2 regions of the Streptomyces sp. NPDC003379 genome follow, and region 2 is predicted to be linked to the other one. Evidence: riboswitches for the same ligand, from Rfam matches in the RefSeq annotation. Region 2 holds a riboswitch; the other holds the start of a gene.

Region 1 (15,701 bases), on a different contig from region 2:
CGTTCGGGCTTCTGTGTCAGCGAACCTCACGGTTGAGCGTGCTGAGGTGTGCTGGATGGCTGTACCGGCTGGGGTGGATCACGCGAGGCCGTGCATCGAGTCGTCGTACGTGGGCGCCGTGCACGGGCGTCGTACGTGGGCGCCGTGCACGGGCGTCGTACACGGGCGTCGTGCACGGGCGTCGTCGGCGTCCACTGCGGGACTGTGTGACGGGCTGGTTCGAGGATGGCGATGCCGTGCGTATGTTTCGCTGGTCGCACGGTGAGCGTCATTGATGCCCCAGATGGAGGGTCACACGGCGAGGGCGCCGCCGACGAAGGTACGTTCTGGCGGTGACGCCACGAGTTCGACCATGGTGCCGGCGCGGAGGTCATCGCCGACGACGCGCGTGATCGCGTCGGTGAGCGCGGTGCCGAGGCGCGCGGTGATCTGGGCGGAGTCGGGGCGGTCGAAGACGCTGGCGCGGACGCCCAAGATCACCGAGGCGTTTGTGTCCACGGCCTTGCCACCCTGCGCGAAACGGCCTGCGGGGACTCCGGCCAGACGGATGCTTACGAGGTCGCGGGCCCATTCGCCATAGACGTCGACGATGGCATCGGTCAGTGCGTCGACGAGCATGGGTTCGTTCCCGGTCAGCCTGTTCTCTGGAAGGTGGACGGTCAGATGCGGCATAGTGGGCCCCGTTCCCTTTGAATCCAAAGCCTTTGCCCCTAAAGATATCTGGAAGAGGTCGCTGATGTCCACGGAACCGGACGGTCCAGCCGTCAATGAGGCCGTCCGCACCCTGCTGTTGCTCATGCCACGACTCGTGGGCCGCGCCAAGCGTCTGCCCATACCTCCGGCGCTCCAGGGTCTGGACCTGGCACCGCGACACCTCGCGCTGCTGGCCCACCTGGAGTACGACGGCCCCACCAGCATCAATGAGCTGGCCGCTCGGCTGGAGGTGGCCCCGACGACCGTTAGCCTCATGGTCAGCGAGCTGTCACGACCGGGCGTCCTGCAGCGCACCGCCGATCCCGCCGACCGCCGCCGCCGCATCATCGCCATCGCCCCCACCTACGCCGCACCGATCGGAGAATGGCTCTCTGGCAGCGCCTCTGCCTGGGAATGCGTCATGCGCGGTCTCGACCCCGCGGAACGCGCCACAGTCATCACCGCCCTGCACGCCTACGAGGCCGCCTTGGAGCAGGCGGGCGACCAGCATCGGAACGCGCAGCTGCGTTAGCGGGCTTGGCGGAGTCGGCACAGCGCGGTCTGCTGACACAGCCGCTCTCGCCTCTCACCAACATCTTCCCGCCTCGAGATCGCTTGATACTCCATGTCCGCAACGGACTGATGTCGCGAGTCCGTGACTACATCGACGGTTCAGAAGTCGCCAGCGCCAGGGCCTGACGGCCCGACCAGTACAGCGGAAGCCCGACCTGAGACCGGACAGCACGCAGCCGGTTCGGTCCTAGCCCCAGAGATGCGTCTCAACGAACCAACTCCCCGCGTCTCACCCAATGCAGTCCACGCAGATCAGCGAGGCGCAGACGCCTGACTTCGTTGAGACAGGACACCTCGGCCTGGCACCCCTAGAGACGGGCGTGCCTTGTCTCACTGAATCTTGACCGTTCTCACTGAACTTTGACGGGCTCCACTATTAGTCAGGGAGGTCCGGGCGCCGCTGTCCCGGATCTGCGAGCAGCGGCGGCAACTCACTCCGGGCCTGGCGTGGGGAACTCGTCGGCGAAGGGGGCTACCGGGCTCGGCCAGTTGAAGGTGAAGCGGCGCGAGGATTTGTTGTAGGTCACCGAGGCACCGCAGGGGGCGAGGCCGAAGCGACGGTGGACCCATCCATCGAGGGCGAGGGCGCCGACCTCCGCGCGGAAATCGGCGCCTGGGTATTTGAATGCATCAACGTCGAGGACTAGGGCGCGGCCGCCACACAGCTGCTCGGCGTGCAGGGAAGCCCCGAAGGCAAGCCAGGCCGCCTCCAGCCAGTACGGGGTTCGGTCCGTGGGTAGGCGCAGATACAGCGAGCTGTGGATGAGGAGGGCGGGCTGGGGCGGGGGCCCGTCTATCTCGTATACGTCGGCTCGCAAGTCGGCGGTCAGGCCCATACCGGCGTGGAGGTAGCGGAAGCGGAAGGTCTCGTGCATGGTGCACATCTTTCGCCACGCCTCCGTCGGCGGATCCCAGGCTCCCTGATCAACCGCAGCAGACCAGTCAAAGTTCAGTGAGATCGGTCAAGGTTCGCTGAAACCGGACAGCTCTGCCCGGCCCTGCCAGGCCCTGCCGGGCGGGCGGGCGACGGCCGTAAATCCATCGCCCCCCGATCGCCTCGCCCGGTACGGCCCCGGAAGCCGCGGCGGCCCGCATTCTCCGCAACCCCGGGGGTCCCTGTGCCGTCCGCCGGCCCCCATGAACTAGCCGACCCCACCCCCGCAGCCCGCGACCCCGCAGACCCCCCAGGCCGCAACCTCACAGCCCACCACCCCGCACCCCACCACCCCCACAAGCCACCCCCCAGTCCACTCCCTCCCAATTGGCCTTACCCCGACCGCTCCGCAGCCCTCTACCGTCAGCCCTATGCCGACTTCCCACCGCATCCGCATCGTCGACGCCTTCACCGACCGCCCCTTCGCCGGCAATCCGGCCGGGGTCCTGCTCCTCGATGCCTTCCCCGACGACACCTGGCTGCAGCACGTGGCCAGGGAGGTCAACCACGCCGAGACCGCCTTCGCCCACCGTCTCCCCGAGGGCGGCGAGGCGGACTGGGCCCTGCGCTGGTTCACACCGGCCACCGAAGTGGACCTGTGCGGACACGCCACTTTGGCCACCGCTCACGTCCTGCACACCACCGGCGCCGCCACCGGCCCCGTCAGCTTCGCCACGCGCGGCGGCGTCCTCACGGCGACCGCTCATGAGGACGGCAACCTCACCCTCGACTTCCCGACCGCCCCGCTCACCGCGGCCGACGTGCCCGACGGCGTCGGCGAAGCCCTGGGCGCCGAGCCGCTCGCCGCGTACGACACCGGCCGGCACATCGGTGACCTGCTGGTCGAGCTCGCCGACGAGAAGACGGTGCGGGCGCTCACCCCGGACCACAAGGCCCTCGTACGCCACTCCAAGCGCGGCATCATCGCCACGGCCCGAGCCGAAGACCCCTCCGGCGGCTACGACTTCGTATCGCGCTGCTTCTTCCCCCGCGTCGGCATCGACGAGGACCCCGTGACGGGCAGCGCCCACACGGCCCTCGCCCCCTTCTGGTCCGAGCGCCTCGGCCGCACGGAGCTGACAGGACTCCAGGCCTCGCCCCGCACCGGCCTGGTCCACACGGAGCTGCGCGGCGAGCGCACCCTCCTGACGGGCCGCGCGGTCACGGTCATCGAGGGCGAGCTCTTCGCCTGACGGCGACCCCGTCCGCGTACAGCACTGTGGGGACGTACGAGAAATCCGTACGTCCCCACAGCCACCCCCCGAATCGCCCCCCTGCCCCACCCTCACGAAGGCGTAGGCAGCCACCCCACCTTCCCCGCGAGCAGCGCGTACCCGACGAACGCCCCGATATCCAGCAGCGAATGGGCCACGACCAGCGGCCCGACCCGCCCCCACCTGCGGTAGAGCAGCGCGAAGACCACACCCATGGCCAGGTTCCCGACGAACCCGCCGATGCCCTGATACAGGTGGTACGAGCCGCGCAGCACCGAACTGCCCACCAGCGCGGCCATCGGCGTCCACCCCAACTGCCCAAGCCTGCGCAGCAGATAGCCGACGACGATCACTTCCTCCAGAACCGCGTTCTGCACCGCGGACAGCACGAGGACCGGGTACTTCCACCACACGTCGGGCAGCGCCTCCGGCACCACCGTCAGGTTGAAGCCGAGCCCTCGGGCCGCGAGATAGAAGGCGATCCCGGTACTGCCGATCACCGCGGCGATCACCGTGCCGCGCCCCAGGTCCGGCCACGGCCGCGCCCGGTCGAACCCGATGGTCCGGAAGCCCGCCCCCTCCCTCAGCAGGAGGTGCGCGACGAGCGCGACCGGTACCAACGCGCTGGTGATTCCGAACAGTTGCCACGCGAGATCAAGCCATGGCCGCCCCGGCGCCGCCGACGCGTTCATCGTGGCCGCCTGGTCCTTCAGACCGCCCGGTCTGGTGACCGACCCGACAAAGCTGATCAGCGCGGACACGCCGCTCGCCCCCAGCGAGAGGGCAAGGACGAGCAGCGTCTCGTCCCGCAGCGTTCGCCGCGACAGCTTGTCCGTGGGAAAAGAACCGGCCATCGGCCCCGGCTCCGCTTGCACTGACGCCTCCAGTTGAGTAATCCCGCCTCATCCCCATCCTCGTCCCGCTAGGGTCTCGAAAGAAGTTACGAAAATCGTGTGCGACAGGCCGAGGGGGAAGGCCGCCGGTTCCGGGCGTACCGCCCCCTCTTTCCTTGCTTCATCACTCAAGGAGGGGCACCACCGCCATGGGACGTCACAGCTTGCCCGATGAACAGGGGACGGGCGCACCCGACCCCCGGCCGCGCGCCCGTGGCCGCACGGTCGCCGTCGCCGCGGCTCTCGTTCTCGTGGTCGCGGGAGGCGCGGCGGCGGCGGTGCGCAGCGGAGTGCTCTCCCTCGGCGGCTCCTGCGACGACGACGCCGTACGTCTGGACGTCGTCGCCGCTCCCGATGTGACCCCCGCCCTTCGCGCCGCCGCCGAAGACGCCCGCGAGAAGGAGATCACCTCGGACGGGCACTGCATCGACGTACGCGTCACCGCCCGTGACTCGTACAAGGTCGCCGACGAGCTGCGGGCCGGCAAAGGCGATCCGGTGTACGACGTATGGGTCCCCGACTCCGACCTGTGGGTGCAGCGCGTCGGGCTCGGCACCAAGCAGACGAAGGTCTCCCCCACGGGCAACATCGCCTCGTCACCGGTCGGCATCGCCATGCTGCCGACCGCCGCCGAGTCATTGGGCTGGCCCAGAAAGACGTACGACTGGCCGGAGCTGACCGCCGCCACCATGAAGGACGGCAAGCCTCGCCTCGGCGCCGCCGACCCGGCGCGCAGCGCGACCGGTCTGCTCGCGCTCGCCAAGCTGGGCGCGTCCGCGAAGAAGCACGGCGGCAAGGACGGTGAGACCCAGGCCGCCGCCATGGCCAAGGCCCTGTCCACACGCACCTCCGACAGCGACGGCCAGCTCCTGGACACCCTGGACCGCGAGGAATCAAGCACCACCAAAGGCTCCGAAGGCACGGGAAGCACGGGAAGCACGGGAGGCACGGGAGGCACGGGAGGCACGGGAGGCACGGGAGGCACGGGAGGCACCAAAGCCAACACGGGCGCCGGGAAGGGCGCCCCCCACCGCAACCAGGTGCTGATCCTCTCCGAGCAGGCGTCGTTCACGCACAACGCGTCGGCGGGCCAGGGGCGCCGCCTCGACCTCTTCTACCCCAAGGACGGCACGCCGCAGCTGGACTACCCGTACACGCTGGTCGCGGACGACAAGATGTCCACCGACACGAGCCGCGCGGCGCTGCGCTTCATGACGATGTTCAGCGACGAGGACGGCCGGAGGATCCTGACGGAGCACGGGTTCAGGACCGACCCCGACCAGCCCTCCGACAAGCTCGTCACCGCCGCCGGAGGCCGCACCCCGCAGCCGTACGCGGGCGAGGCCACCGAGCCGCCCTCCGACAAGCAGATCCAGGAGACGCTCGGCATGTGGACGATCACCGTGCAGAGCGCCCGGCTCAGCACGGTCGTCGACGCCTCGGAGTCCATGCGCCAACTGGTGCCGGGCCGCGCCCAGTCCCGTATGGAGGTCACCAAGGGCTCGCTGCTCCGGGCCCTCACGGGGTTCACGGACAAGGACGAGATCGGCCTGTGGGAGTTCGCCACCCGGCTCGACGGCGCCCGTGACTACCGCAAGCTGCAGCCGACCGAACGGCTCGGCGACCGCAAGGGCGGCGCGACGCACCGCGACAGGCTCTCGAAGGCGTTCAGCGATCTGCAGCCCGTGCCGGGCGGCGCCACCGGCCTGTACGACACCACGCTCGCCGCCTACAAGGAAGCCAGGTCGACGTATGCGAGCGGCAAGTTCAACGCCCTCGTGATCCTGACCGACGGCGTCAATCAGGACCCCGGGAGCATCTCGCGCAGCTCCCTCATCGCACAGCTGGAGGACCTCTCCGAACGCGAGCAGCCGGTGCCGATCATCGCGATCGCCGTCGGCCCCGACGCGGACAAGGACGAGGTCCAGCAGATCGCCGCGGCCACCGGCGGCTCCGGCCACCAGGTCGACGACCCGGCGCAGATCCACGCGGTCATCCTCAAGGCCATCATGGAGGCCGGCAGCAACCAGGGCTGACCCCGGCCGACAGGACCACGCCCGCCCCTGCCCGCCCGCGGCCTCAGCCCGTAGGCACCGCCGACGCGAAAAGCCCCACCGGCCACGTGTGCACCGGCTCGCCCTCATGCATCAGCCGGCAGTAGCTCTGAGTGGTCGCGGCCAGCGCCGCCTCCCTGGTGAGCCCGCCCTCCAGGGCACGGTGGTACGTCGCCGCCTGCCACGACGCGCCGTTGACCCGCCGCCGGCACCGCTCCTCGATCACCCCGAGGTACAGCTCCCGGTCGGCGCGCTCCACGCCCCACGCGTCGAGCCCGGCGGCCGCGAGCGGCAGCAGTTCATCGCGTACGAGGTCGACGGCCGGCAGCTCGACGGTGCCGCCGAGCCTGCCGCGCCGCGGCCACCGCAGCCGGGCGTCGATGCCGTGGCGGCACGCCACGTCGAAGTTCTGGGCGGCGGCCTCGAAGGGCAGCCGGGTCCACACGGGCCGGGCCTCCTCGGCGAGCGCCCGCACGAGCCCGTAGTAGAAGGCGACGTTGGCGATGACATCGGTGACGGTGGGCCCGGCGGGCAGCACGCGGTTCTCGACGCGCAGATGCGGGACACCGTCGGCGATGCCGTACACCGGGCGGTTCCAGCGGTACACGGTGCCGTTGTGCAGGACGAGTTCGCCGAGCCTCGGCACCCCGTCCGCGTCGAGGACGCCCAGTGGGTCCTCGGCGTCCATCAGGGGCAGCAGCGCGGGGAAGTACCGCAGGTTCTCCTCGAAGAGCTCAAGCGGCCCGGTGATCCACCGCTCACCGAACCAGGTCCGCGGCCGCACCCCCTGGACCTGCAGCTCGGGCGGTCGCGTATCGGTGGACTGGAGGAAGAGCGGCGGCCGCGACTCGCGCCACAGCTCACGGCCGAACAGGAACGGCGCGTTGGCGCCCACGGCGATCTGCGCCGCGGCGACGGCCTGCGCCGCGTTCCACACATCGGCGAACCGGCCCGGGGTGACCTGGAGGTGCAACTGCACGGACGTGCACGCCGCTTCGGGCGCTATCGACGTCGATGTGCAGGTCAGCCGTTCCACGCCCTGGATGTCGAGGGCGAAACGCTCACCGCGCGCCGCCACGATCTGCTCGTTCAGAAGGGCGTAGCGGTCCACGTCGGAGAGGTTCGCGGAGACCAGATCGGCTCTGTTCAGCGTCGGGAGTATGCCGATCATGACGATGCCCGCGTCCAGCTCGTTCGCTTTTCTGTGGGCATAGTTGAGACCGGTGCGTACTTCTTCGGCGAGCCGGTCGAGAACGCGTCCGCCGAGCCGGTGCGGGGCAATGTTCACTTCCAGATTGAACATTCCGAGTTCCGTCTGGAAATCCCGGCTCGCGATGCGCTCCAGAACCTGCGCATTCAACATTCTCGGCAGTCCGTCGGGCCCGGCGAGATTCAGCTCGATCTCCATGCCCATCAGATTCCTGGGCCGATCGAACCGCTCCTCCTCCAACAGTCGGTCCAGCCCCGTGAGGCACTCCCGGAGCTTCCTGCGGTACTGGTGCCGATCGGACAGGTCGAACGCGCCCGCCACGACCTTCTCCCCCATCGAAGTGTCCCTCCTCGAATGGGCAGCCAAGGGCCCGGCCGCTGCTGTGTACGGGGGATGATGCCCAGGCAATGTGATCGATAACGCCCCATGGCGGCCCACCGGACAGTACGCTCGGTACCGCTGCCGCCAGGCACATTCGCCGGGCATGCGGCACGGTGAAGATTCCCTTCCGAAGTGCCTGGTCAAAAGCACCGACGGGAATCGGCCGACCGCTCGACTTGCGGAATACGAGGTCACCGAAGTGACGCCCACGTGAAATCGTGATAAAACCCTCGTAAAGACGACCTGATAACGCCTTGCCCGCAATATCGACCGCGTCTAGATGAAACATGGTTCGAACACGGCTCGTATAAACTCCGCACTCTAGGCAGAGAGTTGGCGCTCGCGGTCCCCCGGCCCCCGCCCCTCTGACCCAGAGCTGACAGCGCCGTCACGCACCTGCCCCCGCTCCACCGTGCCTGTCGAATGAGAGAGGCGACCCACCATGCCGCTGCACGTCCTCCCTGCCCCCGCCCCCGCCCTGCGCAGCGTTCTCGCGGCACTCGGTTCCCCCACAGCCGTACGCGAGGCCCGCACCCCGTCCCTGCGTGCCGCCCAGGGTTCCGTGAGCCCCGAACTCCCGCTGCCCGTGCACGTGTTGGGCCGCACCACTCCAGAGGGCACCATTCCCGAGGGCGCCGCGCCCACTCGCCTCGCCGGCTGGCGCTTCATGATCCGCTGCGGGGAGCGCGCCCTCGCCGCGGCGGACACGATGCTCACCCCCGACGGCTGGGCCTTCTCGCACTTCTTCGAAGGCCCCTACATCGCCTCCACCGAACGGGCCCTGCGGCACGCCGAGGCCATGCCGATGCCCTGCCAGCCCCGGCTGCTCTCCGTACCCGAGCTCTATATGCTCACGCTCTGGCTGCACCGCGACTGCACGGACAACGGCACCGAGGCCCCCCTCTCCCCCACCGACCTGCTCGTACCCCTCGCGCCGGCCCCGCCCGGCATCGCGGCCCACCGCCCGCACCGCGTCGCCGAGTTGCTCCCGGTCCTCGCCCATCGCCTGACGCCGTCGCCCCTGCTCGGCTCGCCCGCCTGACGTCGCCACACCCCTCTTGTCGCACGTGCCCCGCCGCCCTTGGCGGCGGGGCATCGCGCTGCCCCCACCCAGGTGGACTAGCCCGGACGGGCCAGACCGAACCACCCGAAGAGACACTGGAGTTGGGGTGAACCGTCCGGGCGGGTGATACGTCATTAAGCAGTAGGAACCGCTGCAGCAAAATCCCTGCGGTTTGACGCCCGTGGGGCAACACTGGGACCGGACCGACTACAACGGGGGGGGCGGTTATGCATACCGCATCGAGCCACAGGACTGACGTCACAGCCATCTCACCGCAGCGAAAGAACCCTTCCATGTGCCAGCACCAACCACCGTGCCCGACAGCCGACTCCGCCGACCGGGAAGCCGCGCTCCTCATGGCGAGCCACCCGGAGCAGGGCTGGAGCCTGCTGTGCAACGGCGTCCTGCTCTTCGAGGACACCGGTGAGCTGCTGCCGGACGGCCAGATCATCGCCCCGCACCGACCGCTGGGCACCGACCAGATCATGACGGCCGCCTGATCACCACCGGCACACCCGCACGGACGTACGACCAGCACTACGCAGCACTACCCAGCATCACGCAGCACCGAACAACCGCACAGCGGAACGACCGAGGGGCCGGCCCGGAGAGAACTCTCCGAACCGGCCCCGACGCATGCCCGTACCGCACGGGCGCCCGCCATCAGTCCTCGTAGGCATCCAGCGGCGGGCAGGAGCAGACGAGGTTCCGGTCGCCGTACGCCTGGTCGATACGGCGAACCGGCGGCCAGTACTTGTCCGACGCGGCGACACCGGCCGGGAAGACGGCCTCCTCGCGGCTGTAGCCGTGCTCCCACTCGCCGCCGAGCGCGGCCGCGGTGTGCGGCGCGTTCCGCAGGGGGTTGTCGTCGGCGGACCACTCGCCGGAGCCGACCTTCTCGATCTCCCGGCGGATGGCGATCATCGCCTCGCAGAACCGGTCGATCTCGATCAGGTCCTCGCTCTCCGTCGGCTCGATCATCAGCGTCCCCGCGACGGGGAACGACATGGTCGGCGCGTGGAAGCCGTAGTCGATGAGCCGCTTGGCGATGTCGTCGACGCTGACGCCCGTCGCCTTGCTGAGCGGCCGCAGGTCGATGATGCACTCGTGCGCGACGAGCCCGGCGGGACCGGTGTAGAGCACCGGGTAGTGCGGCTCCAGGCGCTTGGCGATGTAGTTGGCGGAGAGCACCGCGACCTGCGTGGCCCGCTTGAGCCCCTCGCCGCCCATGAGACGTACGTACGACCAGGAGATCGGCAGGATCCCGGCGGAACCCCACGGCGCCGCGGAGATCGGACCGACACCGGTGTCGGGGCCCGCGGCGGGCTGCAGCGGGTGGTTGGGCAGGTAGGGCGCGAGGTGCTCGCGCACACCGACCGGGCCGACGCCGGGGCCGCCGCCGCCGTGCGGGATGCAGAAGGTCTTGTGCAGGTTCAGGTGCGAGACGTCGCCCCCGAAGTGCCCCGGCTTGGCGAGCCCCACCAGGGCGTTGAGGTTGGCGCCGTCGACGTACACCTGACCGCCGGCCTCGTGCACCGAGGCGCAGATGTCGGCGACGTGCTCCTCGAAGACACCGTGCGTCGAGGGGTACGTGATCATCAGCACCGCCAGCTCGTCGCGGTGCTTCTCGATCTTGGCGCGCAGGTCCTCTATGTCGATCTCACCGTCATCGGCGGTCTTCACGACGACGACCTTCATGCCGGCCATGACGGCGCTCGCCGCGTTCGTCCCGTGCGCGGAGGACGGGATGAGGCAGACGGTGCGCTGCTCGTCGCCGTTGGCCCGGTGGTACCCGCGTACGGCGAGCAGACCGGCAAGCTCGCCCTGCGACCCGGCGTTGGGCTGCAGCGAGACCTTGTCGTACCCGGTGACCTCGGCCAGCCGCTCCTCCAGCTCACGGATCAAGGTGAGGTAACCCTGCGCCTGCTGGGCGGGCGCGAAGGGGTGCAGCTGCCCGAACTCGGGCCAGGTGACCGGCTCCATCTCGGTGGTCGCGTTGAGCTTCATGGTGCAGGAGCCCAGCGGGATCATGCCCCGGTCGAGCGCGTAGTCGCGGTCGGCCAGCCTGCGCAGGTAGCGCAGCATCGAGGTCTCGGAGCGGTACTGGTGGAAGACCGGGTGCGTGAGGTAGTCGTCCGTACGCAGCAGGCCCTCGGGCAGCGTGTCGGAGACGGATGCGTCGAGCGCCTCGATGTCGGCCTCCACCCCGAAGGCTCCCCACACGGCGGCCAGTTGCTGGCGCGTGGTGGTCTCGTCGCAGGCGAGCGAGATGTGGTCGGCGTCGACCCGGTGGATGTTGACGCCGCCTTCGCGTGCGGCCGAGACCAGCTCGCCGGCCCTGCCGGGCACGCGCACGGTCAGCGTGTCGAAGTACGCGCCGTGGACGACCTCGACGCCACCGGCTGTCAGGCCCGCGGCGAGCAGTGTCGCGTACCGGTGGGTGCGCCGCGCGATGGCCCTGAGCCCGTCGGGACCGTGGTAGACGGCGTACATACCGGCCATGACCGCCAGCAGCACCTGCGCGGTGCAGATGTTGCTCGTGGCCTTCTCGCGGCGGATGTGCTGCTCACGGGTCTGCAGCGCGAGCCGGTACGCCTTGTTGCCGTCGGCGTCGACGGAGACACCGACGAGCCGTCCGGGCAGGCTGCGCGCGAACTTCTCGCGCACCGCCATGTAACCGGCGTGCGGCCCGCCGAATCCCATCGGCACACCGAAGCGCTGCGTCGTCCCGACCGCGATGTCCGCGCCGAGCTCACCGGGCGAGGTGAGCAGCGTCAGGGCGAGCAGGTCGGCGGCGACGGTGACGACGGCACCGAGCTCGTGCGCCTGGTCGATCAGCGGCTTCATGTCGCGTACGACACCGGAGGCGCCGGGGTACTGCATCAGCACGCCCACGACACCGCGCTCGGCGACCTCGGCCGGAATGCCCTCGCTCAGGTCGGCGACGACGATTTCGACGCCGGTGGGCTCGGCACGGGTCTGCATGACGGCGATGGTCTGCGGCAGCACATCGGCATCCACGACAAAGACGCCGTCCTCGACCTTCCCCATGCGCCGCGACAGTGCCATGGCCTCGGCGGCGGCGGTGCCCTCGTCGAGTAGCGAGGCCCCCGAGGTGGGCAGACCGGTCAGCTCGGCGACCATGGTCTGGAAGTTGAGCAGCGCCTCAAGGCGTCCCTGCGAGATCTCGGGCTGGTACGGGGTGTAGGCGGTGTACCAGGCGGGGCTCTCCATGACGTTCCGCAGAATGACGGGCGGTGTGAACGTCCCGTAATACCCGAGCCCGATCATCGAATCGAGAACTTGATTGCGGTCCGCGAGCGAGCGCAGCTCGGCGAGAACCTCGGCCTCGGAACGGGCGCCGGGCAGCTTCAGCGCCTCGGCGTTCTTGATCACATCCGGCACCGCGGCGGCCGTGAGCTCGTCGAGCGAGCCGTACCCGACCTGGGCGAGCATCTTGGCCCGCGCTTCCGCATCGGGCCCGATGTGCCGCTGCTCGAAGGGGATGCCCTGTTCGAGCTCGGAGAGCGGGATGCGATTGGTGGCAGTCATTGCGGAGGCCTCCTGGTCTGCGCGACCTACGAGGGGTACCACGGCGTGGGTACCCGGACGGCCTCCCCCTCTGTCATCTCAACCTGAGAGCTTCACCGGGCGACACCTACGTCCTGCGTAGACGCCGTCCGACTTTCACCGTCGGTGAGGAAGGGATCCGAACGTGCCCGCCCGTACGCCCGCCCTGCTTTCCAGAGTGACCTCGTCCGTGCGGTACGGGTGCCTGAGAGATTCCGGGGAGGATTTGCTCCTTCGGCGCCTCCGGAATCGTGACCCGGAGAGCTCTCCCGCACGGGGTCAGCAGCCGTCCGTCAGCCTACCAGCGAGGACCACAGCCGTTCCCTCGAGTGGCCGCCTGCCCCGAAGTGCTCTTACGTAGGGAGTACGAGCGGACAAAGATGAGTTATGCCCACATCGGAGACCCGCGACCAGCTGGAGGGCCCGTGCAGACCGACATCGATCCGCGCCACCTGATCGGCCGCAAGGCGTTCGACCGGAACGGGGCCAAGATCGGGACGATCGACGAGATCTACCTCGACGACGCCACCGGTGCACCGGAGTGGGCCGCCATACGCACGGGCCTCTTCAGCCGCGACGCCTTCGTCCCCCTCGAACCGAGCGAACTGGTCGACGACGGTACCCTCCGCATCCCCTTCGACCGCGCCCTGATCAAGGACGCCCCCGACTTCGGCGTGGGCCGCCATCTCTCCCCCGCCCAGGAACTCCAGCTTTACCACCACTACGGCCTGGACACCACACTCCCCCACCCCCCACCCCCCGACCACGACTTCGGCCACCTAACAGACCCGGACCCCTCCTGACCCAACCCGCCAGCAGCCCCGGCCCGCCCGGAGCCGCCCTGACCCCACGCCCACGGACAGACCTAGCGCGGCCCAGACCCGCCCTGACCCCACACCCCGCCAGCAGACCTGGCAGCCCCGGCCCCGCACTGCCCCACACCCGGCCAGCAGCCCGGCACGCCCAGACCCGCCCTGACCCCACACCCACGGACAGACCTAGCGCACCCAGACCCACCCTGACCCACACCCGCCAGCAGCCCCGGTACGCCCAGACCCGCCCTGACCCCACACCCCGCCAGCAGACCTGGCAGCCCCGGCCCCGCACCGGCACTACACCCGGCCAGCAGCCCGGCACGCCCAGACCCGCCCTGACCCCACACCCACGGACAGACCTAGCGCGGCCCAGACCCGCCCTGACCCCACACCCCGCCAGCAGACCTGGCAGCCCCGGCCCCGCACTGGCACCACACCCGGCCAGCAGCCCGGCACGCCCAGACCCGCCCTGACCCCACACCCCGCCGACAGGCCCAGCACGCCTGGACTGCTCCTACCGCCAACCCCGCCGGCAGGCCCGGACGCTCCCTGCGGCCACCCCGCCGCCCGACCCTGGCCGACAGCGCCACCGAAACTGCCCTCCCCTCGCCGTCCGCCCTTTCGCCTCAGCCTGACTCCCCAGCGCCCACACCCCCCACTCCAGTAGCCACCACCGCCCCCTCGCCCCGCACCCCCACCAGCGGCAACGGCTCGGCCGGTGTCAGCTTCGGGTCGTCCGTGCTGAATGTCCGTACCCGCCCCGGCTCCGACCCCGGTGTCTCGAAGCGAACCGTGACCCGGCCCAGGCCGCTCCCCTGCACCCAGCCGTGCCCGTACTCGGCGTGCCGCACATCGTGTCCGGCCGCCCACCGCCGCTCCGGGGGCACCACCGGCTCCTCGGCGCTCCCGCCGACCTCCGGCTGCTCCCCGGGCACCGCCTCCCCGGGCACCGATTCATCCGCCTCGGCCCCTGTCTCCACCGCAGCCAGCGCCAGCGCCTCCGCCTGCGCCTGTGCCTGCGCGAAAAGGTCCTCCTGCGTGTAGTCGGCGAGCCCCGTGACCCCGACCCCGAGCAGCCGCACCCCTCCCGTGGTGTCCACGGACTCCAACAGCCGCGCAGCGGCCTCCCGCACCACCCCAGGGTCATCCGTGGGGCCCCGCAGCGTCTCGGACCGCGTCAGCGTCGAGAAGTCGAACCGCCGCACCTTCAACACGATGGTCCGCCCCGAGTGCCCAGCCTCCCGCAGCCGCTGCACACACCGGTCCGCGAGCCGGGCGACCTCCGTCCTGACCCGCACCCGGTCGTGGATGTCCACGTCGTACGTGTCCTCGACACTGACCGACTTCGTGTCCCGCTCCGCCACCACGGGCCGCTCGTCGCGCGCCAGCGCCATCGCGTACAGCGACACGCCGTGCGCCTTCCCGAGCAGCCGTACGAGCTCGTCCTCCCCGGCCTCCGCGATCTCCTCGACCGTGGTGATCCCGGCCCGCCGCAGATGGTCCCCGGTGGCCGGCCCCACCCCGGGCAACGTACGCACCGACATCGGGCCCAGCAGCGCCCGCTCCGTCCCCGGCGCTATCAGCACGAGCCCGTCCGGCTTCGCCTCCTCGGAGGCGATCTTCGCCACCATCTTGGACACGGCGAGCCCCACCGACCCCGTCAGCCCGGTCGCAGCCCTGATGTCCACCCGCAGCCGCTCCCCCACCGCCCTGGCCGACGCCTCGTCGTCGGCGACACCACCCGCCTCCAGGTCCACGAAGGCCTCGTCCAAACTGAGCGGCTCCACCAGCGGCGACAGCTCCCGCAGCAGCGCCATCACCTGCTCACTGACCTCGCGGTACAGCCCGAAGCGCGGGACGAGATAGGCGGCGTTCGGCGCCAGCCGCCGCGCCTGCCCCATCGGCATCGCCGAGTGCACACCGAACCGCCGCGCCTCATAGCTGGCGGTGGCCACGACACCCCGCGGCCCGAGGCCGCCCACCACGACGGCCTTCCCGCGCAGACTCGGCTTCGCGGCCTGCTCGGCGGACGCGTAAAAGGCATCCATGTCCAGATGCAGAATCGTCGGCGCGCTTCTCACATCTCCGATGCTGCCCTACGCCACTGACAATGCCCCACCGACGGCTCAGACCGCCCTGTTGCGCCGCCTGGCCAGCTCGTCGGCGGGGTTGTGCCCGACGAGCGTCTCGCCGGTGTCGACGCGCTCCCCGTGCAGCTGGGACAGCGCCGCCTCGACGTCACGCCACACCACACCCACGGCGATCCCGAAGATCCCCTGGCCGCCCTGGAGCAGCTCATGG
Region 2 (15,701 bases):
CCGGTCAGGCCCATCTCGAAGGCGGTCGGCGGCAGCGCGTCCACCGCGAGCAGCAGCGACAGCGGGTCGGCGTCGCGGCCGTCCGCGAGACCGAACCAGGCGCGCATCTCGCCCTTGCCGGAGGGCTGCCCGAGCGCCCAGCCGAGCGTGGCGGGGTCCAGCTTGAGGAAGAGGCGGTCGGCGATGGCGGAGCTGCCGGGCACCGGGCGGTGGTCCGGGGCGTCCTGGGCGCCGAAGCACTGGTCGAGCGGCGGGATCGCGGGCGGCTCGGCAGTGGTGCGGACGTCGTCGGGCAGCGCGTCGAGGTCTCCGTACGAGGCGAGCACGCGGATGCGCTCGACCTCGCGGCCCTCCTCGTCGTACTGGAAGAGGGAGGCCTGTCCGGTGGAGAGCGACCGGCCGCCGCGCACCACGTCCGTGCGGACCACGGCGGGGCCGGGGCTCGACGCGGTGAGGTAGTGCGCCGAGATGGTGAAGGGGTCGGCGTGCGGCAGGGCGTCCGCGAGGGCGCGGCCGATGACGGCGAGGAGATAGCCGCCGTTGACGGCGCTGATGATCGTCCACCCCGCCGAGAGCTCGGTGTCGTAGACGCCGGGCTCGCGCCGGGTGACCGCGGTGTCGCGGTCGAACTCGCTGTCGCCGATGCGCGCGGGCACCGCTGCGGGAACTGTTGCTGCCGTTGCCATGGCAGCAACGTACAACATGTAATTACTGAGCGGTAGCTTTTTCTGTCGGTCCGGCAGAGCCCTGCTACGGCGTCTCCTCGACCTCCGCCTCCACGGCCGTCGACCGCCGGTGCCAGGCGCGCGGCGCCCGCCAGTGGTAGCGCAGCGCCAGCAACCGCAGGACGAACGTCGTCACGACGGCGAGGCCACTGGTGAAGGCCGTCAGCTCGTCGAAGCGGATGCACAGGGCGACCATCGTGGCGCCCACGATGGCGGGCACGGCGTACAGGTCGCGGTCCCAGCGGACCAGCGAGGGCACTTCGTTGGCGACGATGTCGCGCAGCACGCCGCCGCCCACCGCGGTCGCGAGCCCCAGGGTGGCCGACGCGGTGAGGCCGAGGCCGTAGTCGTACGCCTTGGTCGTGCCCGCGACGCAGAAGAGGCCGAGCCCCGCCGCGTCGAAGACGTTCACCGCGAGCTGGGTGCGCTCCACCTCCGGGTGGAGGAAGAAGACCAGCGCCGCCGCGAAGAGCGGCGTGATGAAGTATCCGAGGTCGGTGAAGGCGGCCGGCGGCACCGCCCCGATGACCAGGTCGCGGAAGAGCCCTCCGCCCAGCGCGGTGACCTCGGCGAGGACGGCGATGCCGAAGACGTCGAAGTTCTTGCGTACGGCGAGCAACGCGCCGGAGATCGCGAAGACGAAGATCCCCACGATGTCGAGCGCGTGCTGGACGGAAGGGCTGAACAGATCCTGGAGCACGCGCCATTCTTACCTGTGGCCGGGCGGGGCCCGTCGTGACCTTCACCGCGGCTTGAGGGTTTGCGCGCCCTGAACCCTATCCCCCACGGCTCCCTCGTCCGGAAAGTCTCACAGGGGATGTCAATGACAAGGTTGAAGCTCAGGCGACGCACGAGAGGGAGGAGCGCGGAAGCCATGAAGTTCCTGCTGGAGGTCGACATGGGCGAGAACGCGTTCGACGGGAAGGCCGCCGACGAGCTGGGCCGCATCCTGCGGTACTGGGGCGGCAACCTCGGGCACTACGCGCTGACGCCCGGCGACGGCGAGACGATCAGTGACTCCGCCTACCGGGAAGTGGGCCGCTGGAGCGTCGTCGCCGAGTGACGTGGGTCCCGGACACGCCGACGGGAGGGTGCGATCCCCTCGCACCCTCCCGTCGGCGGTCTTCCTACTTCTCTGCCTGCTTCCCGGTCGGCTTCGCGGAAGCCTCCGCCGCCGACTCCTCGGCCTTGGGGACCACCGTCACCACCTCGATCGCCTCCTTGGCGGCCGAGAGCAGCTTTGTGTCCTCGGGCGCCTGGTCCTCGGCGTTCTCCGGGTGGTGGCACGCCACCTGGTGCCCCGTGGCCAACGCGGCCAGCGGCGGCTCCTTCGTCGTGCAGATCTCCGTCGCCTTCCAGCACCGCGTGTGGAAGCGGCAGCCGGTGGGCGGGTCGATCGGCGAGGGGACGTCGCCGCGGAGCAGGATGCGCTCGCTCTTGACGCCGCGCCGCCTGGGGTCGGGCACCGGCACGGCGGAGAGCAGCGCCTTCGTGTACGGGTGCATCGGCGTGGAGTAGAGGTCCTTGCGGTCCGCCAGCTCCACGATCTTGCCGAGGTACATCACCGCGATGCGGTCCGAGACGTGCCGGATGACCGACAGGTCGTGCGCGATGATCACGTACGTCAGGCCCAGCTCGTCCTGGAGGTCGTCCAGGAGGTTGACCACCTGGGCCTGAATGGAGACGTCGAGCGCCGAGACCGGCTCGTCCGCCACCACCAGCTTCGGCCGCAGGGCGAGCGCCCGCGCGATGCCGATGCGCTGGCGCTGACCGCCGGAGAACTCGTGCGGGTAGCGGTTGTAGTGCTCGGGGCTGAGCCCGACGCGCTCCAGCATCTCCTGCACGGTCTTCTTCACGCCGCCCTCGGGCTTGACGCCCTGGAGCTTGAAGGGCGCGCCGACGATCGTGCCGATGGTGTGCCGCGGGTTCAGCGACGAGTACGGGTCCTGGAAGATCATCTGGACGTCGCGGCGGAGCGGACGCATCTTCCCGGTGTTCAGGTGCGTGATGTCCGTGCCCTGGAACTCGACGCGGCCGCCGGTCGGTTCGAGCAGCCGGGTGATGAGCCGGCCCATCGTCGACTTGCCGCAGCCGGACTCGCCCACCACGCCGAGCGTCTCACCGGGGCGCACGTCGAAGGTCAGCCCGTCGACCGCCTGTACGGCCCCGACCTGGCGCTGGAGCAGCCCCTTCTTGATGGGGAAGTGCTTCACCAGGCCGTCGACCTTGAGCAGCGGCTCGGTCGGACTCTTCGTGTGCGCCGGGATCGTCATCTCCTGGCCCTGGCCCTTCACGTCATCTTTCACAGCTTCGGCGCAATCTCTTCGGTCCAGATCCGGGTGCGCTCTTCCTGCGACATGTGGCAGGCGGAGTAGTGCCCGGCGGCCACCTCGCGCAGGTCGGGGCGCTCGCGGCGGGTGATCTGATCCTTGGGGATGTCCGCGTAGGGGCAGCGCGGGTTGAAGGCGCAGCCGCTCGGCAGGTTGATCAGGCTGGGCGGGGAGCCCTTGACCGGGATGAGGCGCTCGGTCTCCTCGCGGTCGATGCGGGGCATCGAGCCGAGCAGGCCCCAGGTGTAGGGGTGCTGCGGCTCGTAGAAGACCTTCTCGGCGGTGCCGCGCTCGACGCACCGGCCGCCGTACATGACCAGGAGCTCGTCCGCCATCTCGGCGACGACGCCCAGGTCGTGCGTGATCATGATGACGGCGGAGCCGAACTCCTTCTGCAGATCCCGGATGAGGTCGAGGATCTGCGCCTGCACGGTGACGTCCAGGGCGGTGGTCGGCTCGTCGGCGATGAGCAGCTCGGGGTTGTTCACCAGCGCCATGGCGATCATCGCGCGCTGGCGCATGCCGCCGGAGAACTCGTGCGGGTAGGAGTCGACGCGCTTGTCCGGCTGGGGGATGCCGACCCGGTCGAGCATCTCGATGGCGCGCTTGCGGGCGGCCTTCTTGTCGACGTCGTTGTGGACCCGGTACGCCTCGGTGATCTGCTTGCCGATGGAGTAGTACGGGTGCAGCGCGGAGAGCGGATCCTGGAAGATCATCGCCATTTCGCGGCCGCGCAGCTTGCGTACGTCGTCGGGGGCGGCGCTCAGCAGTTCCTTGCCGTTGAGCCAGATCTCCCCGGAGATCCGCGCCCTGCGGGCACCGTACTGGCCGGCGGTGTGCAGACCGAGGATGCCCAGCGAGGTGACCGACTTGCCGGAGCCGGACTCGCCCACGATGCCGAGGGTCTTGCCCTTCTCCAGCTGGAAGTCGAGTCCGTCGACGGACTTGACCAGGCCGTCGTCGGTCGGGAAGTGCACCTTGAGGTCGCGCACCTCCAGGAAGGCGGAGGGATCGGGCGAGTCGGCGACGGGCTCGCCCACCGCGGCTCCGCTCTTGGACAGTTCGGTCATCCCAGCCTCACTCGCGGGTCGATGACGGCGTACATGAGGTCGACGACGAGGTTGGCCACGGCGATCGCGAGCGCCGCGCACAGGGTCACGCCGAGGATGACGGGCAGGTCCTTGCTGCTGATGGCCCTGACCGCCTCCAGACCGAGCCCCGGCAGGTTGAACGTGGACTCGGTGAGCACCGCGCCGCCCATCAGGACACCGAGGTCGAGTCCGAAGACGGTGAGGATCGGCGTCATCGCGGAGCGCAGCGCGTGCTTGCGGATGACGGTGACCTCGCCGAGGCCCTTGGCGCGGGCGGTACGGATGTAGTCCTCGCCGAGCACTTCGAGCATGGTGGCGCGGGTGAGGCGGGCGTACATCGCTGCGTTGAGGAAGGCGAGCACGATCCACGGCAGGATCAGCGTCTGGAGCCAGACGCCGGGTGAGTCGTCGGTGCTGAGGCTGTCCGCGATCTTCACCCAGCCGAGCTGGTGGACGAAGATGCCCATCGCGATCATGCCGGTGAAGAAGACGGGGAGCGAGACGCCGGCGAGGGCGGTGGTCATCGCGGCCCGGTCCCAGATGGTGCCCCGCCGCAGCGCGGAGATCACACCGGTGGCGACACCGCCGGCGAGCCAGAGCACACAGGCACCGGCGGCGAGCGCGCCGGTGACGGGCAGGGCCTCCTTGAGGGTGTCCCAGACGGGAGCCTCGGTGCGGAAGGAGTAGCCGAAGCAGGGCGCCGGGCAGTGCGTGACGTCACTGCCGTTGACGTAGTCGCGCCCCATCGGGATGCCCTTGATGAAGTCCCAGAACTGGACGAGGAGCGGGTCGTCGAGTCCCAGCTTGGTCCGGATGCCCTCGATCTGCTCGGCACCGGTCGCCTTGCCGGCGAAGAGGACGGCGATGTCCTGTCCCGCCCACTTGGGCAGCATGAAGAAGACGGTGAAGGTCGCGAGCAGTACGACCAGCACCATGATGACGACGGCGATCAGGCGCCGGATGAGATAAGCAAGCACTGTGCGCGGCCCGGCGGTGGCCGGGGCCCCCTTGTGGGGAGTCCCGGCCATCGCCCCGGGCCATCACCTGCCCTTCGGACTGGCGGGATTCGGCGGCGGTGAGACGGTCGATCGACCAGAGGGGTCGATCAGTCGATCAGCTACGGGTCATACGGGCGTTGCTACTTGACGACGCCGAGCGAGACGTAGTCGTAGCGGCCGTTGTAGGCGTCGCTCATGTAGGCGTTGGTCAGCCGCGGCCCGCGCCAGGTGATGTTCTTCTCGTAGAGGAAGGGCATCCAGTCGGCGTTGTCGAGGATCCGCTTGTCGAGTTCCTTGTAGATCTCGCCGGCCTTGGCCGGGTCGGTCTCGGCGATCGCCTTGTCGAAGAGCGCGTCGACCTTCTTGTCCTTGATCTGGGACTCGTTGTAGTTGCCGGTCGGCATCACGAAGCGGCTGTCGAACAGCGGCTGCGCGTAGCCCTGGCCGGACGGGAAGTCCGGGCCCCAGCCGCTCATCGTCATGCCGTAGCCGCGCTTCTTCACGACGGAGGGCGAGCCGGTGATGCTGGAGGTGTCGGCGCCGTCGAGGGGGTCGACGGAGACCTTGATGCCGACCTTGTCGAGCTGCGCCTGGAGCGCCTCGGCCGCGTCGACCTCACCCGGGTTGTTGTTGCGGGCGGTGAGCTTGGTGCTGAAGCCGTTCGGCTTGCCGCACTTCTTCAGCTCGTCCTTGGCCTTGGCGGCGTCGGGCTTGCCCTTGCGCGCGAGGACGCCGTACGGGTCGTAGTCGCTGTGGCCGGGGATCGCCACCGGGAAGGTGCTGTTGGCGATGTCACCGGCCGCGACCTTGCCGCCGCGGGTCTGCTGGAGAGCCGCGAAGTCCGTGCCGTAGAAGACGGCCTTGCGGCAGTGCACGTTGTTGAAGGGCTCCGCCGTGTGGACGAGCGCGACGTAGCGCACGAAGGACGTGTGCATGTTGTCGACGCTGTCCTTGTGGTCCGATACGGCGGTGACGCGGCCGGACTGGGTCATGCCCGTGCCGTTGAGGTCGACGTCGTAGTCGCCCGCCATCAGCTTCTTGTCGTTCTCCTCCAGGTTGGCGGAGATCGTCACGTCGATCTTGTCGGGCAGCGCCGCGCGGATCGGGTCCGAGGACTTCTTCCACTTGTCGTTGCGGACCAGGACGATCTTCTTGCCGGCCTTGTACTGCTGGAACTTGTACGGGCCGGAGGAGAACGGACGCTGGGTGTACTTGGCCTTGGTGTCCTTGGCCGCCTTCACCGGGGAGCCGCTCGGCATCGCCAGGAACTGCTCGAAGTCACCGTTGCGCTTGGGCAGCTTGAAGATGATGGTCTGGTCGTCGGGCGTCTCGATCGCGTCGAGGCCCTCCTTCGAGGTGTCCTTGTAGGGACCCTTGTACTTGGTCTTGGGGTCGAGCGTCTGCTTGATGTAGCCGGGACCGCCGGTGATGGTGTCCGTCGCCCAGGCGCGCTCGATGCCGTACTTGACGTCCTTGGAGGTCAGCTTGGAGCCGTCCTCCCAGGTCAGGCCGGAACGCAGCTTGTACGTGTAGGTCTTGCCGTCGTCCGAGATCTTGGCGTTGGAGGTGGCGAGGTCCGGGACCAGCTTCGTGCCCGCCTTGCCCGGCTTGGTGTCGTAGGACACCAGCTGCCGGGTGTAGAAGCGCATGAAGTCCCACGACATGCCGTAGTAGGCGCGCTGGGGGTCGGCGGAGTCGAGGTCCTGCTTGCCGACCATCTTCAGCGTGCCCCCCTTCTTCTTGGACGCGTTGGCGACCTTGTCGAGCGCCGCGTTGTAACCGGCTCCCTTGCCGCCGTCACCGCTGTCACCGTCACCGCTGCCACAGGCCGTGGTGGTCACCAGCGCCGCGACGACGAGGGCCGCACCAGCGGTGAGCCGTCGTTTCGAGGAAACTGTGGGCATTTTCTCGTAACCTCCGAGATTCGCGGTCCCTGGCCTTGAGCTGCCGGAGAACCATGGATAGAGCCACCTGACATGCGGCAGGGGCAAGTCGGTCGAGGACCTCTAACGCGTCCCCTTCGGATCGAGCGCGTCCCGCAGCCCGTCACCGAAGAGGTTGAAGGCCAGGACCGTGATGAAGATCGTCACGCCCGGGAAGACCATGAACATCGGGTCGTGCTCGTACGTTTCGAGCGCGTCGCGCAGCATGCCGCCCCATGAGGCGGTCGGCGGCCGCACACCGGCGCCGAGGAAGCTGAGGGCCGCTTCCGTGAGGATGTTGGTCGGGATCATCAGCGTCGCGTAGACGGTGATCGGGGCGACCAGGTTGGGCAGGAGCTCGCGGAAGAGGATGTGGCGCTTGCCGCCGCCGAGACTGCGGGCCGCTTCGACGTACTCGCGTTCACGGAGCGAGAGGGTCTGGCCTCGGACGATGCGGCCGACGTAGGGCCAGCCGAAGAAGCCGATGACCAGGACGAGGATCGCGACGCGCACGCTGGAGCCGGTCAGGCCGAGCAGGTCGTCGGGGAGCACGGAGACGAGGGAGATGATGAAGAGCAGCTGCGGGAAGGAGAGCAGCACGTCCATCACGCGGCTGATCAGCGCGTCGACCCAGCCGCCGAAGTAACCGGCGATGATCCCGAAGAGCGTGCCGAGCACCACGGCGACGATGGCGGCGAGGAACGCCACCAGGAGCGAGATCCGCGCGCCGTAGACGATGCGGCTGAAGACGTCACGGCCCTTGTTGGGCTCGACCCCGAAGAGGAAGTCGCTGCTCATGCCGCCGAGCGCACCCTTGGGGAGGTTCGTCAGCTCGTCGAGCTTCTCCTGATGGAAGTCGTTGGGCGGATGGCCCAGCAGGCTGACGATCAGCGGGGCGAAGACGGCGACCAGGACCAGGAGGACCACCGTGATGCCGCCCGCGAGAGCGACCTTGTCCCGCTTCAGGCGGTTCCAGGCGATCTGCTTGAGGGAACGGCCCTCGACCTTCTTCACCCCTGCACCAACTGCGGAAGCGACGTCCTCGGTCGGGTCCGCGTCCGCAGGTGTGTCATGCAATGGTGCCGTCATCGTGGCAGGGACCCCTCTCAACCGGTGGTGACCGGCCCGCACTTGCCGCTGTAGCGACGTGATCAGTCCGTCGTACACAGGGGGCGAAAGCCCCTGGAGCGGGAGTCTTCATCCACGTCGTGATCTGTTACCAGACTTGACGGGGAATGGATGCGCAACCGTGATGCTGATCGAGGTGTTCCGTTATGCGGACGCGAGTGAACGAGGGGCGAACACGGGGCACTTGGGGTGCAGGACTGCACGGGGGTCCATAGGGCCCCACCTGCATCAGAACGGACATCGTCGCCGTTCGCGCTGCTCAGTACCGGTCAGTACTGCGCGGGGTAGCCGTATCCCCCCGCGGGCGCCGGGGCCGCCTGGGCCTCGCGGTCGTAGAACGGGCGGGCGTTGGCGCGCAGCCACATGGCGACCGGATCGTAGTCGTCGGACATCGCTACGGTCGAGACCGGCAGGCCCTCCGGGACGGCGGCGATGGACTGCTGCATCATCGCGCGCACCGCGTCGACCGACGGCGGCGACGTGTCGTACACGTCGAGGCCGATGGCCAGATACGGCGCGCCGAGCGCGGGCTGAACCCAGGCGCGGCGCAGCGAGCGGACGGCGGGGGTGCGGTGCGCGTTCTGCGTCAACAGGGCGTAGAACTGGGGGATTTCGATGCTCGGCTCGGTGAGCCTGAGCGGTCCCGCGGGCAGCAGGTCCAGGCCCGTGGCGATGCGGCGCAGATCGAGCCAGGGGATGCCGACGCCGCCGCCGGGGGCGTGCGGGTTCAGCCACAGGCCGTAGTGGTCGGGGTAGAGGGTGCGGGAGACGTCGATGCCGCGCACCACTTCATAGCTGCGGTTCCAGCCACTGGCGGACAGCTCCTGGGCGGAGGTCACACAGGGGGCGTAGCCGAGGCCCTCGACCTCCATGTTCCCGTACTGGGCGTCGGGGGAGCCGGCCTGGCCGTGCCAGAGCAGCATCCACACCTGGTCGGCGGCGAGCGCGCGCAGCAGTGCCTCGTACGCGTCGTAACGCCCCGGCGTCACCTGGCGCAGCATCTGCTCGATCTGCCCGGCCGCAGCCGTGCCCGACGCACTCACCCGTAACCGCCCCTTCACCACGAACCCGAGAACATGTGCCCGGCCGGGCCATGGAACCAGCTTAAGCGGCGATCTGGGCGCGGACTTGACGTACGCGCCTCAGCGTCTCGCCCAGGGTCTCGCCCGACGTCTCGCGCGGACCGGTACGGGCTCAGGGCTGCCGCTGGTAGAACGGCCGCACCTTCGCGCGCAGCCAGTCGCCCACCGGGTCCTGCGCCACGTCGAGCAGGACGAGGTTCACCGGCCAGCCCACCGGGACCCGGCCGAGGGCGCGGCCCAGGGCCTCCATCGGCAGGTCACGGGCGGCGCCCTCCCACGTGGACAGCTCCACGCCGACAAAGAGGGTCGGCTCGTCCGTCTCGATGGCGGCCAGGCAGCGGCGCGCGGTGAGCACGACGCCCGTCGCCTCGAACTCGCTGCCCGCGGCGGCCAGGAAGTCGACGGGGTCCTGCTTCCAGTCCGGCTCGAAGAGGCGGACACGGCCGCCGGCCGCGGGCCCGTCCAGCGGGGTGCGTCCGGCCCGGCAGAGCTCGGCGACGGCGGGCGGCGGCAGCGGGACCCCGACGGTGCCGTCCGGGTTCAGCGCGATGCCCAGCTGCGGCGGGAGCCCGCGGGCGAACTCGACGGCGGGCGCCACCGTGCAGCCCATGCGGTCCGCCGCGCCGCCGAGGGCCTGGCGGAACTGCTGCTCGGAGGTGAAGACGGGGACGTACGCCTGCCCGTCGATCTCCAGGGTCGGCAGGTCCAGGGTGCCGCTGTCGGGGCCGCCGCCGTTCGGCAGCGGGATCCATATCTGGCTGCGCCCGAGGACCTCCACGATCCGGGCGCCCGCCGACGCGGGGCCGCCGAGGGAGGCCGCGAGGACCTCTTCGAGTTCGTTGCCCGGCCATCCGCCGTACGGATGGGCGTGTGCCTGCGCCGGAAAGTCCATCTGTCCAACCCCTGCTCGCGACCGCTCTGCCTGCCCTCTGCCTGCGGCTGAACCCTAACGTCGGCCGCCCTCAGCGGTCGAAGGCGATCCCCCGCAGCACCTGCGCCGCCGCACGGTCCAGGAGCACCGCCGAGCCGCAGCCGCGCGGCAGGTCGCCGCGCTCGGCGGCGCCGACCAGCCGGCCGACCGTTCTGCGGTGGCGCGCGAAGGCGTACCGGGACACGCCCCGGCCGCGCTCGCGCTGGCCCTCCAGGGCGGTGTCCGCGGGCACGTCGAGCAGCAGCAGGTGCAGTGTCCTGCCGCGCCGGGCGGCCTCGCGGGCGAGCCAGCGGCGCACCCAGGGCTGGGTGCCGCAGTCGTGTACGACGACGCCGGCCCCGGAGCGCAGGACGCGGCGCAGGCCCGCGTAGTGCGCGAGGCGGACCAGGGGGCGGTAGACCGCGTACGGCAGCAGGCGGGGCATGCGGCGGGCCCAGCGGTCCCGGGTGTCCTGGGAGTCGATGCGGGGGCCCGTCACGGCCTGCCGCATCAGCGTCGACTTTCCGCCACCGGGCAGCCCTGAGACGACGACCAGGTCGCCCTCGTCGAAGGTGAGGCGGTACGGGCTGTGGCCGGCCCGCTGCCGCAGATCGCGGACGACGGCCACCGGGTGCGGGCCGCAGCCCTCCCGGACCGGGGCGGCGGCCTGCTTCGGCAGCGCCACTCCAGCGGTCGTGGCGTAACTGGTCGTGGCGTACACACTCGTCCTGCTGCGCACCGTGATCGGCCTCCCCATAGCGGTCACGTACTGCTTTCCCCGGCAAGTGTAAAGAGAAGGTAATGCGGCACAAGGGAATTCCCTGACCGCGAGTCGGACCACCGGTCCCCCTGGCCCGAGCCGCGTGCAATGATGTGCCCGCCAACTCCATACCGGCCGTTTGAATCCGCGCGGGAGAGTCCCCGGCAGCCGTCGTACGACGTGCTGGGGCGCCGAAGGAGCAAGTCCCTCCCTTGAATCTCTCAGGCCCCGTACCGCGCGGGCGAGGCACATCTGAAAAGCGGGCCGGCAGCCGTCGGCCCCACCCAAGGTGCAAGCCGGGCCCTCGATCCTCTCGAAGATCGGGACGCTCCCGGCGAACCTCTCAGGTTCCGATGACAGATGGGGAGGATCGACCTCGCCCGTCATGCCCTGGGAGTTCCCTTCATGAGCACTGCCCCCCGTCTGACCGCACTCGATGGCGTCCATCGGGCGCTCGGCGCGACCATGACCGATTTCGCGGGCTGGGACATGCCGCTGCGGTACGGCAGCGAGCGCGACGAGCACAACGCCGTGCGCGCCAAGGCCGGTCTCTTCGACCTCTCCCACATGGGCGAGATCACCGTCACCGGCCCCGAGGCCGCCGACTTCCTGAACTTCTCCCTGGTCGGCAACATCGGCTCCGTCGGTGTCGGCCGCGCCCGCTACACGATGATCGTCGCCGAGGACGGCGGCATCCTGGACGACCTGATCGTCTACCGCCTCGGTGCGGCCGAGTCCCCCGAGTACATGGTGGTCGCCAACGCCTCCAACGCGCAGGTCGTGCTGGACGCGCTCACCGCCCGCGCCGACGGCTTCGACGCAGAGGTCCGCGACGACCGCGACGCGTACGCGCTGCTGGCCGTCCAGGGCCCCGAGTCCCCCGGCATCCTGAAGTCCCTGACGGACGCCGACCTGGACGGTCTGAAGTACTACGCGGGCCTGCCCGGCACCGTCGCGGGCGTCCCCGCGCTGATCGCCCGCACGGGCTACACCGGCGAGGACGGCTTCGAGCTGTTCGTCGCTCCCGGTGACGCCGAGAGGCTGTGGAACGCGCTCATGGAGGCGGGCACCCCCGTCGGCATGGTCCCGGCCGGGCTGTCCTGCCGCGACACGCTGCGCCTTGAGGCGGGCATGCCGCTGTACGGGCACGAGCTGACCGCCGAGCTGACACCGTTCGACGCCGGGCTCGGCCGGGTGGTCAAGTTCGAGAAGACGTCGCAGGCGGAGGCCTTCGTGGGGCGTGCGGCACTCGCGGCCGCCGCCGAGCGCGCCGAGTCCGCCCCGCCGCGCAAGCTCGTCGGCCTGGTCGCCGCGGGCCGCCGCGTCCCGCGCGCGGGCTTCTCCGTGGTCGCGGACGGCAAGGTCATCGGCGAGGTCACCTCCGGCGCCCCGTCCCCGACGCTGGGCAAGCCGATCGCCATGGCGTACGTCGACGCGGAGCACGCCGCCCCGGGCACCCCGGGCGTCGGCGTGGACATCCGGGGCACCCACGAGCCGTACGAGGTCGTGGCGCTGCCGTTCTACAAGCGTCAGAAGTGACCCCCCGCACATCTTTCCCGTTCCGCAGCACCCACCCGCGTACAGGAGAATTCAGGTCATGAGCAACAACCCCCAGCAGCTGCGTTACAGCAAGGAGCACGAGTGGCTGTCGGACGCCCAGGAGGGCGTCTCGACGGTCGGCATCACGGAGCACGCGGCCAACGCGCTCGGTGACGTCGTCTTCGTGCAGCTTCCGGAGGTCGGTGACACGGTGACGGCGGGCGAGACCTGCGGCGAGCTGGAGTCGACCAAGTCGGTCAGCGACCTGTACTCCCCGGTGACCGGCTCGGTCGTCGAGGCCAACCAGGACGTCGTGGACGACCCGTCGCTGGTGAACTCCGCGCCGTTCGAGGGTGGTTGGCTCTTCAAGGTCCGGACCACGGAGGAGCCGAAGGACCTGCTCTCCGCGGACGAGTACACCGAGTTCTCCGGCAGCTAAGGATCTCCCCGATGTCGCTTCTGAACACCCCTCTCCACGAGCTGGACCCGGACGTCGCCGCCGCCGTCGACGCCGAGCTCCACCGCCAGCAGTCGACCCTCGAAATGATCGCCTCGGAGAACTTCGCTCCGGTCGCCGTCATGGAGGCCCAGGGCACCGTCCTGACCAACAAGTACGCCGAGGGCTACCCCGGCCGCCGCTACTACGGCGGCTGCGAGCACGTCGACGTCACCGAGCGACTCGCGATCGACCGCGTCAAGGAGCTGTTCGGCGCCGAGTACGCCAACGTCCAGCCGCACTCCGGCGCCTCCGCCAACCAGGCCGCCCTCTTCGCGATCGCCCAGCCCGGCGACACGATCCTCGGCCTCGACCTGGCGCACGGCGGGCACCTCACCCACGGGATGCGTCTGAACTTCTCCGGCAAGCAGTTCAACGTGGTCCCGTACCACGTGAACGAGGCCGGTCTGGTCGACATGGCCGAGGTCGAGCGCCTGGCCAAGGAGAACAGCCCCAAGGTGATCATCGCGGGCTGGTCCGCCTACCCGCGTCAGCTGGACTTCGCCGAGTTCCGCCGGATCGCCGACGAGGTCGGCGCGTACCTGTGGGTCGACATGGCGCACTTCGCCGGTCTCGTCGCCGCCGGTCTGCACCCGAACCCGGTGCCGTACGCGGACGTGGTGACCTCCACCACGCACAAGACGCTGGGCGGCCCGCGCGGCGGCATCATCCTGGCCCGCAACAAGGACTTCGCGAAGAAGCTGAACTCCGCGGTCTTCCCCGGCTTCCAGGGCGGCCCGCTGGAGCACGTGATCGCGGCGAAGGCCGTCTCCTTCAAGGTCGCGGCCTCGGAGGAGTTCAAGGAGCGCCAGCAGCGCACCCTGGACGGCGCCCGCATCCTGGCCGAGCGCCTGGTCCTGGACGACGCCAAGGCCGTCGGCGTCGACGTCCTGTCCGGCGGCACGGACGTGCACCTGGTCCTGGTGGACCTGCGCGACTCCGAGCTGGACGGGCAGCAGGCCGAGGACCGCCTCCACGAGGTCGGCATCACGGTCAACCGCAACACGATCCCGAACGACCCGCGCCCCCCGATGGTCACCTCGGGCCTGCGGATCGGCACCCCGGCGCTCGCCACGCGCGGCTTCCAGGAGGACGACTTCCGCGAGGTCGCCGACATCATCGCCGAGGCCCTCAAGCCGGGCTTCGACGCGGAGGCCCTGAAGGCCCGGGTCTCGGCTCTGGCCGACAAACACCCCCTGTACCCCAACCTGTAGTGGTTTCGTACGCTTCCCTTCGTACGTAACTTCGGGGCACCACGCACACTGGAAGTGAACACAGTGAGCGCGGTGCCCCCGCTCATGCCCGGCGCACGCCCTGATTTCTGCACCACCCCGGCAGACAACGGCGTCTACCAATAACCCTTGGAGTCCTCCGTGGCCATCTCGGTCTTCGACCTGTTCTCGATCGGCATCGGCCCGTCCAGCTCCCACACGGTCGGCCCGATGCGCGCCGCCCGCATGTTCGCGAGCCGCCTCAAGAACGAGGGCCTCATGGCCCACACCACCGCGATACGGGCCGAGCTGTACGGCTCGCTCGGCGCGACCGGCCACGGGCACGGCACCCCGAAGGCCGTCCTGCTCGGCCTGGAGGGCGAGTCGCCGCGCACGGTGAACGTGGAGAGCGCCGACGGCCGCGTCGACGAGATCAGGAGCAGCGGACGCCTCAACCTCCTCGGCGTGCACGAGATCGGCTTCGACTTCGACGAGGACCTGGTCCTGCACCGCCGCAAGGCGCTGCCGTACCACGCCAACGGCATGACGATCTTCGCGTACGACCGTGAGGGCGCCCTCGTCCTGGAGAAGACGTACTACTCCGTGGGCGGCGGCTTCGTCGTCGACGAGACCGTGCTGGACCAGGAGGGCGCGGCGGGCGAGAACCCGATCGTGCCGGACGACACCGTCCTCAAGTACCCCTTCCGCACCGGCGACGAGCTGCTGCGGCTCGCCCAGGAGTCCGGGCTGTCCATCTCCGCCATGATGCTGGAGAACGAGAAGGCCTGGCGCACCGAGGAGGAGATCCGCGAGGGCCTCCTCGACATCTGGCGGGTCATGCAGGCGTGCGTCTCCCGCGGCATGTCCCGCGAGGGCATCCTGCCGGGCGGCCTGAAGGTCCGCCGCCGCGCGGCGAACTCGGCCCGCCAGCTGCGCGCCGAGGGCGATCCGCAGGCCCGCTCGATGGAGTGGATCACTCTCTACGCCATGGCCGTGAACGAGGAGAACGCCGCGGGCGGCCGCGTCGTGACCGCCCCGACGAACGGCGCGGCGGGCATCATCCCGGCCGTCCTGCACTACTACATGAACTTCGTGCCCGGCGGTTCCTCCCAGGAGGAGAAGGACGAGGGCGTGGTCCGCTTCCTGCTCGCGGCGGGCGCGATCGGCATGCTCTTCAAGGAGAACGCCTCCATCTCCGGCGCCGAGGTCGGCTGCCAGGGCGAGGTCGGCTCGGCCTGCTCCATGGCCGCGGGCGCCCTCGCCGAGGTCCTCGGCGGCTCCCCCGAGCAGGTCGAGAACGCCGCCGAGATCGGCATGGAGCACAACCTCGGCCTGACCTGCGACCCGGTCGGCGGCCTCGTGCAGATCCCGTGCATCGAGCGCAACGGCATGGCGGCCGTGAAGGCCGTGACGGCCGCGAAGATGGCGATGCGGGGCGACGGCTCCCACAAGGTGTCCCTCGACAAGGTCATCAAGACCATGAAGGAGACCGGCGCCGACATGAGCGTC

What was found. Region 2 has a riboswitch for glycine ahead of gcvT (glycine cleavage system aminomethyltransferase GcvT). Riboswitches for the same ligand answer to the same signal wherever they lie in the genome.
Region 1: linked by a shared signal. The riboswitch ahead of gcvP (aminomethyl-transferring glycine dehydrogenase) and the one ahead of gcvT (glycine cleavage system aminomethyltransferase GcvT) in region 2 are both predicted to bind glycine.

The regions. Positions count from the first base shown of each region.
Region 1 is NZ_JBSFRK010000017.1:8,586-24,286, reverse strand. It holds gene ACWDVB_RS18530 (tautomerase family protein) at 292-744, opposite strand; gene ACWDVB_RS18525 (MarR family winged helix-turn-helix transcriptional regulator) at 737-1,225, shown strand; gene ACWDVB_RS18520 (hypothetical protein) at 1,698-2,141, opposite strand; gene ACWDVB_RS18515 (PhzF family phenazine biosynthesis protein) at 2,572-3,393, shown strand; gene ACWDVB_RS18510 (CPBP family intramembrane glutamic endopeptidase) at 3,486-4,289, opposite strand; gene ACWDVB_RS18505 (substrate-binding domain-containing protein) at 4,457-6,343, shown strand; gene ACWDVB_RS18500 (glutamate--cysteine ligase) at 6,387-7,907, opposite strand; gene ACWDVB_RS18495 (hypothetical protein) at 8,395-8,994, shown strand; gene ACWDVB_RS18490 (DUF5999 family protein) at 9,309-9,515, shown strand; gene gcvP (aminomethyl-transferring glycine dehydrogenase) at 9,679-12,567, opposite strand; glycine riboswitch at 12,769-12,867, opposite strand; gene ACWDVB_RS18480 (PRC-barrel domain-containing protein) at 13,011-13,388, shown strand; gene ACWDVB_RS18475 (DNA polymerase IV) at 14,027-15,481, opposite strand; gene ACWDVB_RS18470 (MerR family transcriptional regulator) at 15,527-15,701, opposite strand, start outside.
Region 2 is NZ_JBSFRK010000025.1:60,369-76,069, forward strand. It holds gene ACWDVB_RS24305 (thioesterase family protein) at 1-686, opposite strand, end outside; gene ACWDVB_RS24310 (trimeric intracellular cation channel family protein) at 751-1,425, opposite strand; gene ACWDVB_RS24315 (hypothetical protein) at 1,600-1,788, shown strand; gene ACWDVB_RS24320 (ABC transporter ATP-binding protein) at 1,853-2,998, opposite strand; gene ACWDVB_RS24325 (ABC transporter ATP-binding protein) at 3,028-4,125, opposite strand; gene ACWDVB_RS24330 (ABC transporter permease) at 4,122-5,123, opposite strand; gene ACWDVB_RS24335 (ABC transporter substrate-binding protein) at 5,285-7,048, opposite strand; gene ACWDVB_RS24340 (ABC transporter permease) at 7,151-8,155, opposite strand; gene ACWDVB_RS24345 (enhanced serine sensitivity protein SseB C-terminal domain-containing protein) at 8,464-9,237, opposite strand; gene ACWDVB_RS24350 (enhanced serine sensitivity protein SseB) at 9,389-10,168, opposite strand; gene ACWDVB_RS24355 (AAA family ATPase) at 10,239-10,943, opposite strand; glycine riboswitch at 11,087-11,192, shown strand; glycine riboswitch at 11,193-11,316, shown strand; gene gcvT (glycine cleavage system aminomethyltransferase GcvT) at 11,352-12,485, shown strand; gene gcvH (glycine cleavage system protein GcvH) at 12,544-12,924, shown strand; gene glyA (serine hydroxymethyltransferase) at 12,936-14,195, shown strand; gene ACWDVB_RS24375 (L-serine ammonia-lyase) at 14,355-15,701, shown strand, end outside.